4 regions of the Thauera mechernichensis genome follow, and region 3 is predicted to be linked to each of the others. Evidence: predicted binding sites of a transcription regulator. Region 3 holds the regulator's gene; each other region holds the start of a gene.
The links. The regulator FNR, encoded in region 3, switches genes on or off when oxygen is low (the NO sensors DNR and NnrR bind a similar motif). The targets are predictions, from matches to a motif close to TTGANCTAGNTCAA.

Region 1 (3,603 bases), on a different contig from region 3:
TATCGGTGTCGGTGATGATGCCTGCCAGCTCGCCCCCGGGTGTCACCACCACCAGGCGGTGGATCTTCAGCCTCGACATGCGGTAGAGCGCTTCGTACAGCACGTCGTCCTCGCCGATTACCGCCAGCGGGGCATTCATGATGTCGGCAACGTGGAGCGTATTGGGGTCGCGCCCCTGGGCGACAACCTTGTTGCGCAGGTCGCGGTCGGTCAGGATGCCCAGCGGGCGGCCATCGCCGACGACGACGACACTCGAGATATTGCGCTCGCGCATGCGCGCGACGACATCGACGACGCCGTCGGCCGCGGCACAGGTCACCACGTTGCGCTGGCAGAAATCCCTGATCGGACGGAAAAACTGGTTTTCTTCGGCCATGCGCGGGCGGTCCTGATTGCAGTCGATGGGGTTGTCATTATAACCCCACCCACATCATGGAGACCCCGCCGCGCTTGTGCTTGTATCAGGCGGTGGTTGCAAGCGTCTGGGTGAGCAGCATGCCCGGGTCGATGGAGATGACCTCGCCGACCATGATCAGTGCCGGCGCGCGAATGCCGCGCTCGCGAACGTCATTGGGCAGGTCGGCAAGGGTGCTATGCACCCCGCACTGTGCTGGGGTGGTGGCGGCGTGGATCACCGCGGCGGGTGTCGTTGCCGGCAGCCCGTGGGCAATCAGTTGTGTGCAGATCGCCTCGAGCGCGCCCAGCCCCATGTAGATCACCAGCGTCTGACGCGGGCGCGCAAGCGCCGGCCAGTCGAGATCGACCGTGCCGTCCTTGAGGTGGCCGGTCGCGAACACCAGGGTCTGGGCGTGTTCACGGTGGGTAAGAGGAATCCCCGTACAGGATGCCGCACCTGCCGCCGCGGTGATTCCAGGCACGATCTCGCAGCGGATTCCGGCCGCCTGCACCGCCTGCATCTCCTCGCCGCCGCGACCGAAGATGAAGGGGTCGCCTCCTTTGAGACGCACGACGTCCAGGCCCTCGCGTGCCAGGTCGACGAGCAACTGGTTGATTGCATGCTGCGGCAGCGCATGGTTGCCGGCTTCCTTCCCGGCATAGACACGGCGTGCCTTAGGCGGGATGAGGTCCACGATGGCGTCGCCGACGAGGTGGTCATATACGACCGCCTTGGCGTTGGCGATCAGGCGGGCCGCCCGGAGCGTGAGCAGCTCGGGGTCGCCGGGACCTGCGCCCACCAGATGCACCTTGCCGACTGCCGATGGCGCCTGGTCCAGGGATGCGGGTGCCGCACCCGACGAGTCGCCGCCGCGGCCTCGTGCCGGGTTGTCGCCGGGTGCCCGGGATGAGCGGCTCGTGCGACGGCTTGCCAGCGCGGCGGTGGGAGTGTGGTGAGCTGCATACATGGTTGTGACTCCGGCGAGGCGTGTATTAGGGGCAGTCTGTGCTTGCGAGATCGGTGCCGGAGCGGCTTTCCGGGCACCTGCCCGTGTCATGCAACGGGCTTTCTTCGGGCCATAAACCCCCTGTACAGGAAGGGTTTCGACCGTGTCGCAACTTTATCCTTACGCCTCATGTGGAAAATTAATTCACATCAAGGATCACGAACTGCCTCGAAAACCATACTGCCGTCACCGTGTTGTTTCACATCCCGTGTCGTAAAGGAGAGGGAAATGCAAAACAAGAGCTTGATCGGTAAAACGCTCGCCATGGCAATCCTGCCGCTGGCGATGAGCAGCGCCTGGGCGCAGGAAGCACCCAAGCTGACTGCCGAGGAAATGGAGCAGGGCAAGCTGATCTACTTCGAGCGCTGTGCCGGCTGCCACGGCGTGCTGCGCAAGGGCGCCACCGGCAAGAACCTCGAGCCGGCCTGGAGCAAGACCATGCCCGACGGCACGAAGATGGAAGGCGGCACCCTCAAGCTGGGCACCGACCGTCTCGAGAAGATCATTGCCTACGGTACCGAAGGCGGCATGGTCAACTACGACGACATCCTCACGCCGCAAGAAATCAACCTGATGGCGCGCTACATCCAGGTCGAGCCGCCGATCCCGCCCGAGTTCTCGCTCAAGGACATGAAGGACAGCTGGAAGCTCATCGTTCCGGTTGACAAGCGTCCGACGAAGCAGATGAACAAGGTCAACCTGAAGAACGTGTTCGCGATCACGCTGCGCGACGCGGGCAAGCTGGCCCTGGTCGATGGCGACACGCACAAGATCTGGAAGATCCTCGACACTGGCTACGCGGTGCACATCTCGCGCCTGTCGGCCTCCGGCCGCTACGTGTATACCGTCGGTCGCGACGGCCTGACCACCATCATCGACATGTGGTTCGAAGAGCCGACCACAGTCGCCACCGTGCGCCTCGGTTCGGATGCCCGTTCGGTCGATACCTCGAAGTTCAAGGGCTACGAGGACAAGTACCTGATCGGTGGTACCTACTGGCCGCCCCAGTACTCGATCATGGATGGCGAAACCCTCGAGCCGATCAAGATCGTGTCGACCCGTGGCAACACTGTCGATGGCGATTACCACCCCGAGCCGCGCGTGGCCTCCATTGTGGCCTCGATGACCAAGCCGGAGTGGGTGGTGAACGTGAAGGAAACCGGCATGATTCTGCTGGTGGACTACAGCGACATCATGAACCTGAAGACCACCCAGATCGATTCCGCCAAGTTCCTGCATGACGGTGGTTGGGATGCCTCGGGTCGCTACTTCCTGGTCGCCGCCAATGCGTCGAACAAGATCGCTGCGGTCGATACCAAGGAAGGCAAGCTCGCCGCCCTGGTCGACACCGCGAAGATCCCGCACCCGGGTCGTGGCGCCAACTTCGTGCATCCGCAGTTCGGTCCTGTCTGGTCGACCGGCCACCTCGGCGATGCCGTCGTTTCGCTGATCTCGACGCCCTCCGATGAAGCCAAGAACGCCAAGTTCAAGGAGCACAACTGGAAGGTCGTCCAGGAGCTGAAGATGCCGGGCGCTGGCAACCTGTTCGTCAAGACGCACCCGAAGTCGAAGCACTTCTGGGCTGACGCGCCGATGAACCCGGAGCGTGAGATCGCCGAGTCGGTGTTCGTGTTCGACATGAACGATCTGACGAAGGATCCGGTGCGCCTCGACGTTGCCAAGGACTCGGGTCTGCCTGAAAGCAAGGCGATCCGCCGCGCTGTCCAGCCCGAGTACAACGAGGCTGGCGACGAAGTGTGGATCTCGCTGTGGGGCGGCAAGACCGACCAGTCGGCAATCGTTGTCTATGACGACAAGACGCTGAAGGTCAAGAAGGTCATCACCGACCCGGCGATCGTCACGCCGACCGGCAAGTTCAACGTGTATAACACGATGCACGACGTGTATTGATCGCCACCACGGTCAATCTCTGAAAAACCCCCGCGCTTCGGCGCGGGGGTCTGAAGGGTACAAGTTCCATGTCAGATCGAGACAGCAACACCAAACAAGAACAATCTGGCGGCCTCATGGCCCGCCTGCGCCGCCCCTCGAAGAAGTCGCTGGGCGGTCTGCTCGCTGTCGGTATTGTCGTTGGCATCCTGTTCTGGGGTGGGTTCAACACCGCCATGGAAGCCACCAACACCGAGAAGTTCTGTATCTCCTGCCACGAAATGCATGACAACGTGTACATGGAGTACAA
Region 2 (3,603 bases), on a different contig from region 3:
ATCAGCGCCCCGGGCGGGAGACCGTTACGCATGTCCGTGGCCGTGCGCCGTGTCTTGCGCGCAAAGCTCAGGCGATGGCCGGCGTCACCGAGCCCGGTATCGAGCAAGGCCGCATGCTGGATGTGGAAATTGCGCTTGTCGACCACGAGCACCCCCTGGTCGATCAACTGGCGCAGGCTGCGCGAGAAGGCCTCTGGCGTGAGTCCCACCTGAGATGCGATCACCTTCTTGGTGGCATTCAGCGTGACGGTGCTTTCTCCTGCCAGCCTGCCTGGCTCGCCGGCTTGCTCGAGAAGGTAGTCGAGGATGCGCTGGGCGCCAGTGGTGCTGCGATGATGCCCCCGGCTGTCGGTTTCCGTCGCCGACAGGCGACGCGCGAGCGCTTCGATGATCGATGCGCTCAAGGCCGGTTCGGCGCTGATCATCGGCCGCAGCACGCGCATGTCGATCGCAACGAGAATGCAGCGGCTGCTGCTTTCGCACGAGGAGCGGTAGTGCGTTGCGCTGAAGGTCTCACCGAGGTTGAGCAACTGAGGGCCCTGGACGACTTCGATGGCCCGCCGGCCACCATCCTCGAGTGGCTGGAAGCGCACCACGCTGCCGCTGCACAACAGCCAGGCGTCGCGCACGGGCTCGCCGCTGCGATACAGGCTTGCGTGGCTGGAGAGTTCCACGAGGCGCCCTGCGCGCTCGAGTTCTTCGAGGCGTTGGGGTGACAGTCCAAAAAAGATGGCACAGCGGGACAGGAAGTCCCGTTGTGCCCAAGTACCGCGTCGTAACCGTGTGTTCAAGTGATTCAGGCCTTTTGTCCGTTGTCCGACCGGCGGTGCCGGCACCAGAGGCCGGTCGGACATCGTGCCCTCCGGGTAGCCTCGATATTAATAGACGTCGTGCTGGGTGTTATAGACGTTGAACTTGCCGGTGGGCGTGATCAGGCGCGGGTCGCGGATCACGGCCTTGAGCTTGCGCGTCCTGTCATCGACCACGACGATGGCCGATTCCTGGTCCGCACCATTCCACACCGAGAACCAGACCTCGTCGCCCGCCTTGTTGTACTCGGGCTGCACGACGCGCTTGGGGCCGGCCTTGATGCCCGACCAGTCGCCGATCGGGATCAGCTCGTAGCCCTTGTCGATGTTGTCGATGTCCCATACCGCAACCGCCTGGCTGATCTTCTCGTCGGGGTTGAGCGTGGTGTCTACCCACAGATTCTTGGAGGTGGGGTGCGTCTTCAGGAACAGTGAGCCGCCGCCCAGGCCCTTGAGCGTGCGCACGACCTTCCAGGCGTTGTCCGGGTGCTTTTCGGGGTCGGTGCCGATCAACGAGATGGTTTCATCGCCGAGGTGGCCGGTCGCCCACACCGGGCCGTACTTGGGATCGAGGAAGTTGGCACCGCGGCCCGGGTGCGGCACCTTGCCCACGTCCACCAGTTTCTCGAGCTTGCCTTCCTTGGTGTCGATGACGGCGATCTTGTCCGAGGCGTTGGCCGCGTCCATGAAGTAGCGATGCGAGGACTCGAAGCCGCCGTCATGGAGGAAGGGCGCGGCCTCGATCATCTTGATGCTCAGGTTCTCGAGGTCGCGATAGTCCACCGAGTACACCATGCCGGTTTCCTTCACATTGACGAAGAACTCCGGGTTGAAGTGCGAGGAGATGATGGCGGCCACGCGCGGTTCGGGGTGGTAGTCCTGGGTGCCGACCACCATGCCGCGGGTCGACACGATCTTGCGCGGCTGCAGGGTGTCGCCGTCCATGATCACGAACTGGGGCGGCCAGTAGGTCCCGGCGATGGCGTACTTGTCCTCCCAGCCCTTGGCCTTGGAGCTCTCGACCGAGCGTGCCTCGAGGCCGACCTTGATCTCGGCGACGGTCTCGGGCTTCTCCATCCACAGGTCGATCAGGTTGATCTTGGCGTCGCGGCCGATCACGAACAGGTAGCGGCCCGACGCCGACATGCGCGAGATATGCACCGCGTATCCGGTCTCGATGATGCTGACGATCTGCTTGCTGTCGCCGTCGATGAGGGCGATCTTGCCGTCATCGCGCAGCGTCACCGAGAACAGGTTCTCGAGCTTGAGGTCGTTCATCTTCTTCGTGGGGCGCTTCTCCACCGGGATCACGACCTTCCACGAGGCTTCCATTTCCTTGAGGCCGAACTCGGGCGGGGCGGGCGGCGTCTGCTGGATGTAGCGTGCCATCAGGTCGACTTCGTCGTCGGTGAGCACGCCCGAGGTGCCCCAGTTGGGCATGCCGCCCGGCGAGCCGTACTTGATGAAGACCTTCAGGTAGTCGAGTCCCTTCTCGAGGGTAAGGTCAGGCGTCAGCGCCTTGCCGGTGGCACCCTTGCGCAGCACGCCGTGGCAGCCGGCGCAGCGTTCGAAGAAGATGCGGCTGGCTTTGTCGAACTCGGGCTCCGACATGCGCGGTGCGAGCGGGTTGATGTCATGGTGCATCGGCACCTCTGCCAAGGGCGAGCCTGCAGCCTGATATTCCTTCATTGCTGCGTCACTATGGCCGGCCGGAGCCTCGGCGAAGGCCGCCTGGCAGGCCAGAGCCAGGGCCGAGATTGCAATGGCGCGAAGATGCTTGGAACTTCCTACGATCATGATGTGCTCACCCCTGTGAAAGTTGCTTCGGTGGCGCACTCTTGCAGGCTGAAAGTTCCCTGCTTTGATCGACATCAATATTTTCGGACCCCTAGTGCTGGCGCGGTTTCTATCGATTTGCGTGCTTGATGATCATCAAGCACGCAAATCGCGGCGACAAAAAAGCCCCGGCAGGCCGGGGCTTGAAGCGGGGCGCTGGTACGCCTGGTCAGGCTGCCTTGCGGGTGCGTGACGCGGTGGTTGTGGCGGGTACGATGACCTCCAGCGGGTTGACCTTGCTCAGCTTGCCGGCCTCCTCGAACATCGACTGCATGGTTCGTTGCAGGTCTGCAAACTGGCGGGAACCCACTTCGACGACCTCGCTTTGCGTCTGCACGCAGAGCTCACTCACTTCACGCAAATAGCTGGTGAGGTGCTCGAAGCCCTTGCTCTGGGTGGCGCCCTGTGTCGCGAGTGCGCTGCGCAGGTCGCCCGATTCGAGCTGTGCGCCACTGTTCGAAGCCAGCTCGCACAAGGTGCGTGCGGTGTCGAGGTTGAGTGCGAGCAGTTTCTCCGCGGCGGAGAGGGAGATCTGTGCGTAGGCCTCGAAGTGTTCGATGCTGGCTTGGGCGTTTGCCGAGAATTTCTCGACGTTGGGTTGGTGGATCATGAAGGCCTCCGGACGGTCGTTGCAGGAAAGTGCTTGTTCTGGCGATGCTATATGAATGCGCGTTGCGCACCCATACCCGCTTCGCGCTGTTCTGCATACCGTGAACACGGTAGCCATCGGCCAGGGACGGACGCCGGCAAGGTCAGGGCAGGCGAGAGAGCTCGCCTGCGGTGCTTGGGCTGATGCCGTTGGTGATCGCGTAACGTGTGAGTTCGGCGACATTGTGCAGGTCGAGCTTGCGCATGATGTTGCGCCTGTGCACCTCGACGGTGGACGGGGCGACATGCAGGCGTTCGGCAATGCGCGGTGAGGTGTAGCCCTCGGCAATGAGCTGGAGCACCTGGCGTT
Region 3 (3,603 bases):
GTGGGCATGTCGCCGCTGTTGATGCGGCGCTGCGGCTTGAACAGGCCCGGCAGGTGGGCATAGCTGTAGAGAGAGATGCGATCGGGCGAGATCTCCAGCACCTGCTCGAGGGTACGGTTGAAGCTGATCACGTTCTGCTTGGGCAGACCGTAGATCAGGTCCATGCTCACGGACTTGAAGCCCGTGGCACGTGCCGCGTCGATGACGAGCTTGGTCTCGTCATAGCTCTGGATGCGGTTTACCGCCGCCTGCACATCTTCGGCGAAGTCCTGCACGCCAACGCTCATGCGGTTGAACCCAAGCTCGGCGAGCAGTTTCACGGTGTCGAAGTCGACCTTGCGCGGGTCGACCTCGATCGAGTATTCGCCATTGGGAACGAGCGTGAAGTGTTCGCGCACCGCGGCCATGAGCTCGCGCATCTCGTCATGCGACAGGAAGGTCGGCGTTCCCCCACCGAGGTGGAGCTGCGTGACCTGGCGGCTGCCCTCCAGGCATTCCGCCTGCATCGCGATCTCCTTGGCCAGGTATTTCAGATACTTGGCCGAGCGCCCATGATCCTTGGTGATGATCTTGTTGCAGGCACAGTAATAGCAGATCGTGTTACAGAAGGGGATGTGGAAGTATAATGAGAGCGGTTTGCTGACGCCGCCGACCGCCCTTTTTGCGAGCCAGGCCTTGAGCGCATCGGCGTTGAAGGCCTCGACGAAGCGGTCCGCTGTCGGATAGGACGTGTAGCGCGGTCCGTTGATGTCGAATCGGCGGATGAGTTGCGGATCGAAGATGAGTTGGTTCTGGCTTGTCATGATCTTGCTGCGGCAGTGTGTGCCAAACAATGGCAGATCGCCGCGTTTTTTTGGTTGACGTGGGTCAACGGGCGTGATGTGTTGCCCGATCGAACCACTCCTGAGCCAGGTCTGGCGTCTTTTGTCGGGGAAGCAGGATTATCGTGCAGATGAGGGCGAGCGTGCCAATTACCGTGAACGGGCTCAAGTCTGCCTGTTCGCAGTGCAACCTGGTCGAGTTGTGCCTGCCCTTCGGGATGTCCGACAGCGAGTTGAACCGCCTGGACGAACTCGTTGGCGCGCGGCGCAAGGTCAAGCGCCAGCAAAGCCTGTATCGTGCGGGCGATCCGTTCGAGGCGATCTACGCCATCCGCGCCGGTTCGTTCAAGACCGACGTGCTGCTCGAAGACGGCCGCGATCAGGTGACCGGCTTCCAGATGACCGGAGAGATTCTCGGCCTCGACGGCATCAGTGCAGAGTCGCATACCTGCAATGCGATCGCCCTCGAGGACAGCGAGGTCTGCGTGATCGCCTATGACAAGCTCGAGCAGATGTCACACGAAGTGGAAGGCCTGCAACTGCAGTTCCACAAGGTGATGAGCCGCGAGATCGTGCGCGACCACGGCGTGATGATGCTCCTCGGTTCGATGCGCGCCGAGGAACGGCTGGCGGCGTTCCTTCTCAACATGTCGCAGCGCTTCAATGCGCGTGGCTTCTCGGCGCAGGAATTCCACCTGCGCATGACGCGCGAGGAGATCGGTTCCTACCTGGGGCTCAAGCTCGAGACGGTGTCTCGCGCTTTCTCCCGCTTCCAGGACGAAGGGCTGATCTCGGTGCAACAGAAGCACGTGCAGTTGCTCGATCCCACCGGGCTCAAGCGCCTGATCCAGCACCAGCACGGCGCGCGCTGACGCTGGCCGCCCCGCCTCGACGGCCGCCATTGTTCAGGCAAGGAAGCCTGCGGGATTCTTGGTGAAGGCGACCGACACGATCCATACGTACACGGACAGGGCGGCCGCAAAGGCGCCCGCACGCACCGGCTTGGTCGGGCCGCGCTTGAGTGCAAGCGTGCCAAGCAGCACGTATGCAACCAGGCCACCGACCTTGGCGGTCACCCAGTCGGCGGCAAACGGGTACTGCGCGATCATGACCGCCAGCGTGATCGCTGACAGCAGCAGCAGGCTGTCGATGATGTGCGGCAACACACGGGTGAGCCGGTGCGAGAGCATCGAATTGCCCGTCAGCATCCACATGCCGCGCAGCAGGAAACCCGCTGCGCTAAGCACGACGCAGACGACGTGAACGTGTTTGATCGCGTAGTACATCCTTTCTCCTTGCAAGGGCTGGCAAGCTGCCGGTCTCGGGGCGACAGGTATTGTCGCCCGTCTCGGGTAAGATTACGAATCGTTCCGGAGCCAAAGCAATGTCCCAGCACCCCCATGTCGACATCCCTGCCCTGCTGCATCGCATCCCGCTGTTCAGTGAGTTGTCGGAGTCGGATATCCAGCGTGTGTCGCGCTACACCCGCGATCGGCATGTCGGCAGGGGCGAAGTGCTGTTCCAGCGCGGCGACCAGCCCCACGGCTTCTATTTCGTCGTATCGGGCCAGATCAAGCTGGCCTTCTCGTCGCCACAGGGCACCGAGAAGGTGGTCGAGATCGTGGGTGCGATGCAGAGCTTCGGCGAGGCGGTGATGTTCATGAACCACCCCTACCCGGTCTTTGCGGAGGCCTTGTGCGACACGGTGCTGATCCATGTCGGCCAGGCGGTCGTGACCGAACTCATCGACCAGGATTCAACCTTCGCTCACAAACTGCTGGCCGGCATGGCGATTCGTCTGCACAGCCTGATCCAGGACGTCGAAACCTACTCGCTGCGCTCGAGCATGCAGCGCGTCATCGGCTACCTGCTGCAGGTGGCGGACAGCGACACGCCATGCGAGATTGCGCTTCCCACCAGCAAGCAGGTGATCGCCTCGCGCCTCAACCTGACCCCCGAGACGCTGTCGCGAATCTTCCATGACCTCAGCGAAGCAGGCCTGATCAGCGTGCAGGGCAAGCGCATCACCTTGCACGACCCTGCACGCCTGGCACGGCACAACGCCTGAGGCCGTTGCAGCACGGTAGCCGTTCAGGGCTCGAGCACGTACTGCCCTGGCGCATCGGCAAGCGCGGGAAAAGCCTCGGTCGACACCGGGCGCGCCGCCACGAGCGCGCCGCAGCGTGGCTTGAGCCAGCGCATCCAATCTTCCCACCAACTCCCCTCGCAACGCTTGGCGCGCTGACGCCAGGCTTCCGGCGTATCGTCGCGTGTGCTGGCCTCGACCCAGTAGTGGCGCTTGGGCGGATCGACGACGGGATTGACGATGCCCAGGATATGCCCGGAGCTCGACAATACCTGCCGCACCGGTCCGCCAACGTGATGCACCACTTTGAAGGTTTGCAGCCACGGCGCGATGTGATCGTCCTCGGCCGCAACCGCATAGAGCGGCTGCGAAACGGCCGCGAGGTCGAGCGCCTCACCGGCGACCTGCAAGGCCCCTGGCTGGATCAACTTGTTGTGCAGGTAGAGTTCGCGCAAATACCAGGCATGCATGCGGTACGGCATGCGGGTGGTATCCATGTTCCAGAACAGCACGTCGAATGGCGGCGGTGACTCTCCGTACAGCCAGCCATGCACGACGTAATGCCAGATCAGGCTGTTGGAGCGCAGCAGCCTGAATGAGGCGGCCATCTCCTTGCCGTCCAGGTAGCCCTTGCGAGCCATCTGCTCGGTCAGGTAGCGGATGCTGCTCTCATCGATGAAGACCTCGATGTCGCCT
Region 4 (3,603 bases), on a different contig from region 3:
TCCGCGAGACGCGGCGCAAACACCAGCACACCCTGTCGGAGCTGACCATCTGGCGAAAGCGCACATGATCAGCACCACCGCAACAACCTGCAATCAGGATTTTTAGAGCCATCTGTGTTCGCCGGCGATAATCGGGCTTTTGCCGCCCAGGTACCTCCCAGGAAGCCCCGTCATGACGTCCCACCGGTTCGCCCTGCTTGCCCTCGCGCTCGCCAGCCTCCCGCTCTCCTCCCACGCCGTGGACAACATCCGCCCCGGGCTGTGGGAGTTCCGCTCCACCCACCTGAGTGTGGGCGGCCTGCCGGACATGTCGGCGCACATGGCGCAGTTGCAGCAGCAGCTCAAGAACCTGCCTGCCGACACCCGCCGCATCGTCGAGCAGCAGATGGCGCAGCGGGGTGTCAGCCTGGGCGCGGACGGTACGGCGCGCACCTGCATCACGCCTGAGCAGGCTCGCCAGGACAACGTTTTCTCCGGCAAGGTGGAGGGCAATTGCGTGCTCAGCGACGTGACCAGGCAGGGCAACACGGTAACGGGCACGCTGAGCTGCACCGGACCGAGCGCAACCGGCAACTTCCGCGCACGCGTCCACTCCGCGGAGCACTTCACCACGCGCGTGAGCATGCGCTCGACGCGCGGCGATCTCGACGTCGAGACCGAGGGGCGGTGGCTGGCCGCGCAGTGCGCGCGCTGAGCCAGCGGCGGGTGTGAGCCTGGTCACGACCGGGTAGCGGCAGTGCGCCGTAGGCGGAGTGATTGCGCCGCGCCGTGACGGGCGTCACTGCTGCACGCAAGGGACTGCGGGAAAGTGCATCAAGCCCGCCCGAGGCGGGCCGTTACGGGTCTTGAAGGCCCAACCCCCAGGCCCCTGACAGAGGTCATCATGAGCACTCAGCCCCTCTCCGTAATCGAGGGCAAACGCAGCGGCAACTGCCCTCACCCCTGGCATGGCAGCGTCGAGCACGCCGTCAACCGTGCGATCCGCGCTGGCTACCGTGTCGGCCGGCGTGTGCGCATCGGCCACATCGCCGGCTGCGTGGTCGGCTATAACATCGGCCACTTCGGCCGTTTCAGCGGCGCGAGCTACCCCTTGCTGGTGCGTACCGAATTCGGCGTCACCAAGTGCAGCCTCGCCGAGGTGGCGGCGGCCTGAAGCGCGGCAGCCCGTGTGCTGCGCGCGCGGCGCGCTCAGCGCACGGGAATGGCGACGGCCTGCGGGACAGGCACCGCGGTGACGTTGTTCTGCGGGCTACCGTCGATCAGCTTGTCGCTATAAACGAGATAGACCAGCGTGTTGCGTGCGCTGTCGACCATGCGCACGATGCGGATCTTCTTGAACAGGATCGACGCGCTCTGCGAGAACACCTCCTCCTGCCTGCGCAGCGGCTCGGCGAACGAAATCTCGCCCACTTGCCGGCAGGCCACCGAGGCGTCGGCAGTGTCTTCCGCCAGGCCCAACGTGCCCTTCACGCCGCCCGTGCGGGCGCGCGATACGTAGCAGGACACGCCTTTCACCTTCGGATCATCGAACACCTCGACGACCACCTGGTGGTTCCGACCGATGAGCTTGAAGGCGGTGTCGACGCTACCGACGGTTTCGGCCTGCGCCAGCGGCGCCAGCAGGACGGCTCCGAGGGCAAGCAGGGAAATGATCTTCACGAGTCTGGACTCCGGTTTGGCGCGGGCCGCCAGTATGGCACCGGCCGCGAGGATTTACCCTGGATCAAGGCAGCGCGGTAGCGTTGAGCGTATCAGTTGGTGATCCTGCCTGGGGCGTGTTGCCCTGGCGCCGCCTCACCCTGCTCCGAGCCCCTGCCGTGCCTGCCGCCCTCGCTTTCCCCGATCGTTCTGACCACACCGCACCGGTTGCCGGCCGCATCCCCGGCAGCAAGGCCATGTGGGTGGGCATCTTCTGCGAGCTGACCGAGTTCGCGCTGCTGTTCGCGGTGTATTTCATCGCCCGCGCGCACAACCCGGACGCATTCGAGGCTGGGCCGGGACGCTTGTCGCTTGCTGCAGGCACCGGGTACACGCTGATGCTGCTCACCAGTGGCTGGTGCGTGGCGCGCGCGCTGCATGCGATGCGCGCCGGGCGCAAGCCGGCCTGCCTGCGCTGGTTGCTGGCCGGTTTCGTGTTCGGGCTGGGCTACCCCTTGATCAAGATCTTCGAACTGCGCTGGAACTTCAGCCACGGGCTGGACAGCAACGCCGGGGTGTTCGTGGTGACCTACTACTACCTCACCTTCACCCATCTGGTACATGTGTTCTGGGGACTGCTGGGCATGCTGTGGGTGATGGCACGCACCGCCGGGGGCGCCTACACGGTGGCCGAGCATGGTGGCCTGGAAGCCTTTGCCTGCTACTGGCACGCGACGGACATCCTGTGGCTGATGATCTTCCCGCTGTTCTATGTGCTGCGATGAGCCCAATGCCGACCAAGGGACCGAGACAATGAGCGAAACACGCAAGGTCGACCTGGCGTGGCTGCTGCTGGTGCTGCTGAGCGTGGCAGGGGCCGGCCTGGGCGGACGGGCAGATGCCGGCTTGGGCGTTGCCGTGATGGTCGCCGTGGTCATGGCGGTCAAGCTGCGGCTGGTGTGCGACCACTTTCTGGAGCTGCGCAGCGCGCACCAGCGCATCAGGCTGGCAGTGTACGCATTCGCCTACGGGATGCCCCTGCTGGTGGTACTGACCAGCGCGTTTGGCGACACCCTCGCCCGCCTAACCGGCGCGCTCATACCCTGACGCCCTCTACCAGTGCGGCGGCACCTCGTCCTCGGGGCGCAGCGGGTTGCCGGGCTGGATGGTCTTGACCTGCTGGGCAAGCTGGCGCAGCTGCTCGCGCTGCAGTTCCAGCGCCTGCTGCTGCCGCCATACCGTGCGGTTGAGTTCGTCGAGCAGATCCTCGGCAGCCATCAGCTTGGTCTCGAGCTTCTCGAGGCGGTGTTCGAGGTGTTGTTCCATGAGGCGCGGCGGTTCCTGGGAGGGGGTTGCAGACAAGAGGACTGCAGACGAGAGGGCCACAGACGAGAGGGCCACAGACGAGAGGGCCGCAGATTCTAGCCCCTCGCCGCCCCGCCATGGCGATCCAGTGCCCAGGCCACATGCTCGCGCACGATGGCGCTGTCGTCCTGCGCGCGTGCCTGCAGGGCAGCGAGGACAGCGGCGGTGGTCGGCGCATTGCCCAAGGCCACGGCAATGTTGCGCAACCAACGCTCGTGGCCGATACGGTAGATCGGACTGCCCGCCGTGCGCTCAGCAAAGTCGGCCGCCGACCAGGCGAAGAGCTCGACCAGCGTGGCGCTGTCGAGGCGATGCCGGGGCGCAAAGTCGGGCTCGCAGCTGAGTTGGGCGAAGCGGTTCCAGGGGCAGGCGAGCTGGCAGTCGTCACAGCCGTAGATGCGGTTGCCGAGTTGCGGGCGCAGCGCTTCCGGTATGGCGCCCTGCAACTCGATGGTCAGGTACGAGATGCAGCGCCGCGCATCGACACGATAGGGCGCGACGATGGCGCCGGTGGGACAGGCGTCGATGCAGGCCGTGCAGCGGCCGCAGTGCGGCTCGAGCCGTTCGTCCACCGGCAGCGGCAGGTCGGTGAAGATCTCG

Region 1: a site for FNR is predicted at 1,543-1,556, ahead of P7F68_RS08155 (nitrite reductase). Genes of this name have one in related genera too.
Region 2: a site for FNR is predicted at 2,671-2,684, ahead of P7F68_RS09270 (nitrite reductase). Genes of this name have one in related genera too.
Region 4: a site for FNR is predicted at 1,714-1,727, ahead of P7F68_RS07525 (cytochrome c oxidase subunit 3 family protein). Genes of this name have one in related genera too.

What each region holds. Positions count from the first base shown of each region.
Region 1 is NZ_JARQZE010000004.1:295,413-299,015, forward strand. It holds gene P7F68_RS08145 (DUF294 nucleotidyltransferase-like domain-containing protein) at 1-376, opposite strand, end outside; gene cobA (uroporphyrinogen-III C-methyltransferase) at 462-1,364, opposite strand; gene P7F68_RS08155 (nitrite reductase) at 1,632-3,314, shown strand; gene P7F68_RS08160 (NapC/NirT family cytochrome c) at 3,431-3,603, shown strand, end outside.
Region 2 is NZ_JARQZE010000005.1:115,363-118,965, forward strand. It holds gene P7F68_RS09265 (type IV pili methyl-accepting chemotaxis transducer N-terminal domain-containing protein) at 1-674, opposite strand, end outside; gene P7F68_RS09270 (nitrite reductase) at 879-2,606, opposite strand; gene P7F68_RS09275 (phasin family protein) at 2,815-3,255, opposite strand; gene P7F68_RS09280 (response regulator) at 3,398-3,603, opposite strand, start outside.
Region 3 is NZ_JARQZE010000001.1:17,145-20,747, forward strand. It holds gene hemN (oxygen-independent coproporphyrinogen III oxidase) at 1-803, opposite strand, end outside; gene fnr (fumarate/nitrate reduction transcriptional regulator Fnr) at 953-1,693, shown strand; gene P7F68_RS00105 (SirB2 family protein) at 1,727-2,107, opposite strand; gene P7F68_RS00110 (Crp/Fnr family transcriptional regulator) at 2,206-2,889, shown strand; gene P7F68_RS00115 (PHA/PHB synthase family protein) at 2,913-3,603, opposite strand, start outside.
Region 4 is NZ_JARQZE010000004.1:101,028-104,630, reverse strand. It holds gene ovoA (5-histidylcysteine sulfoxide synthase) at 1-68, shown strand, start outside; gene P7F68_RS07540 (DUF3617 domain-containing protein) at 173-694, shown strand; gene P7F68_RS07535 (hypothetical protein) at 884-1,153, shown strand; gene P7F68_RS07530 (CreA family protein) at 1,189-1,659, opposite strand; gene P7F68_RS07525 (cytochrome c oxidase subunit 3 family protein) at 1,896-2,423, shown strand; gene P7F68_RS07520 (cytochrome C oxidase subunit IV family protein) at 2,452-2,745, shown strand; gene P7F68_RS07515 (SlyX family protein) at 2,752-2,964, opposite strand; gene queG (tRNA epoxyqueuosine(34) reductase QueG) at 3,060-3,603, opposite strand, start outside.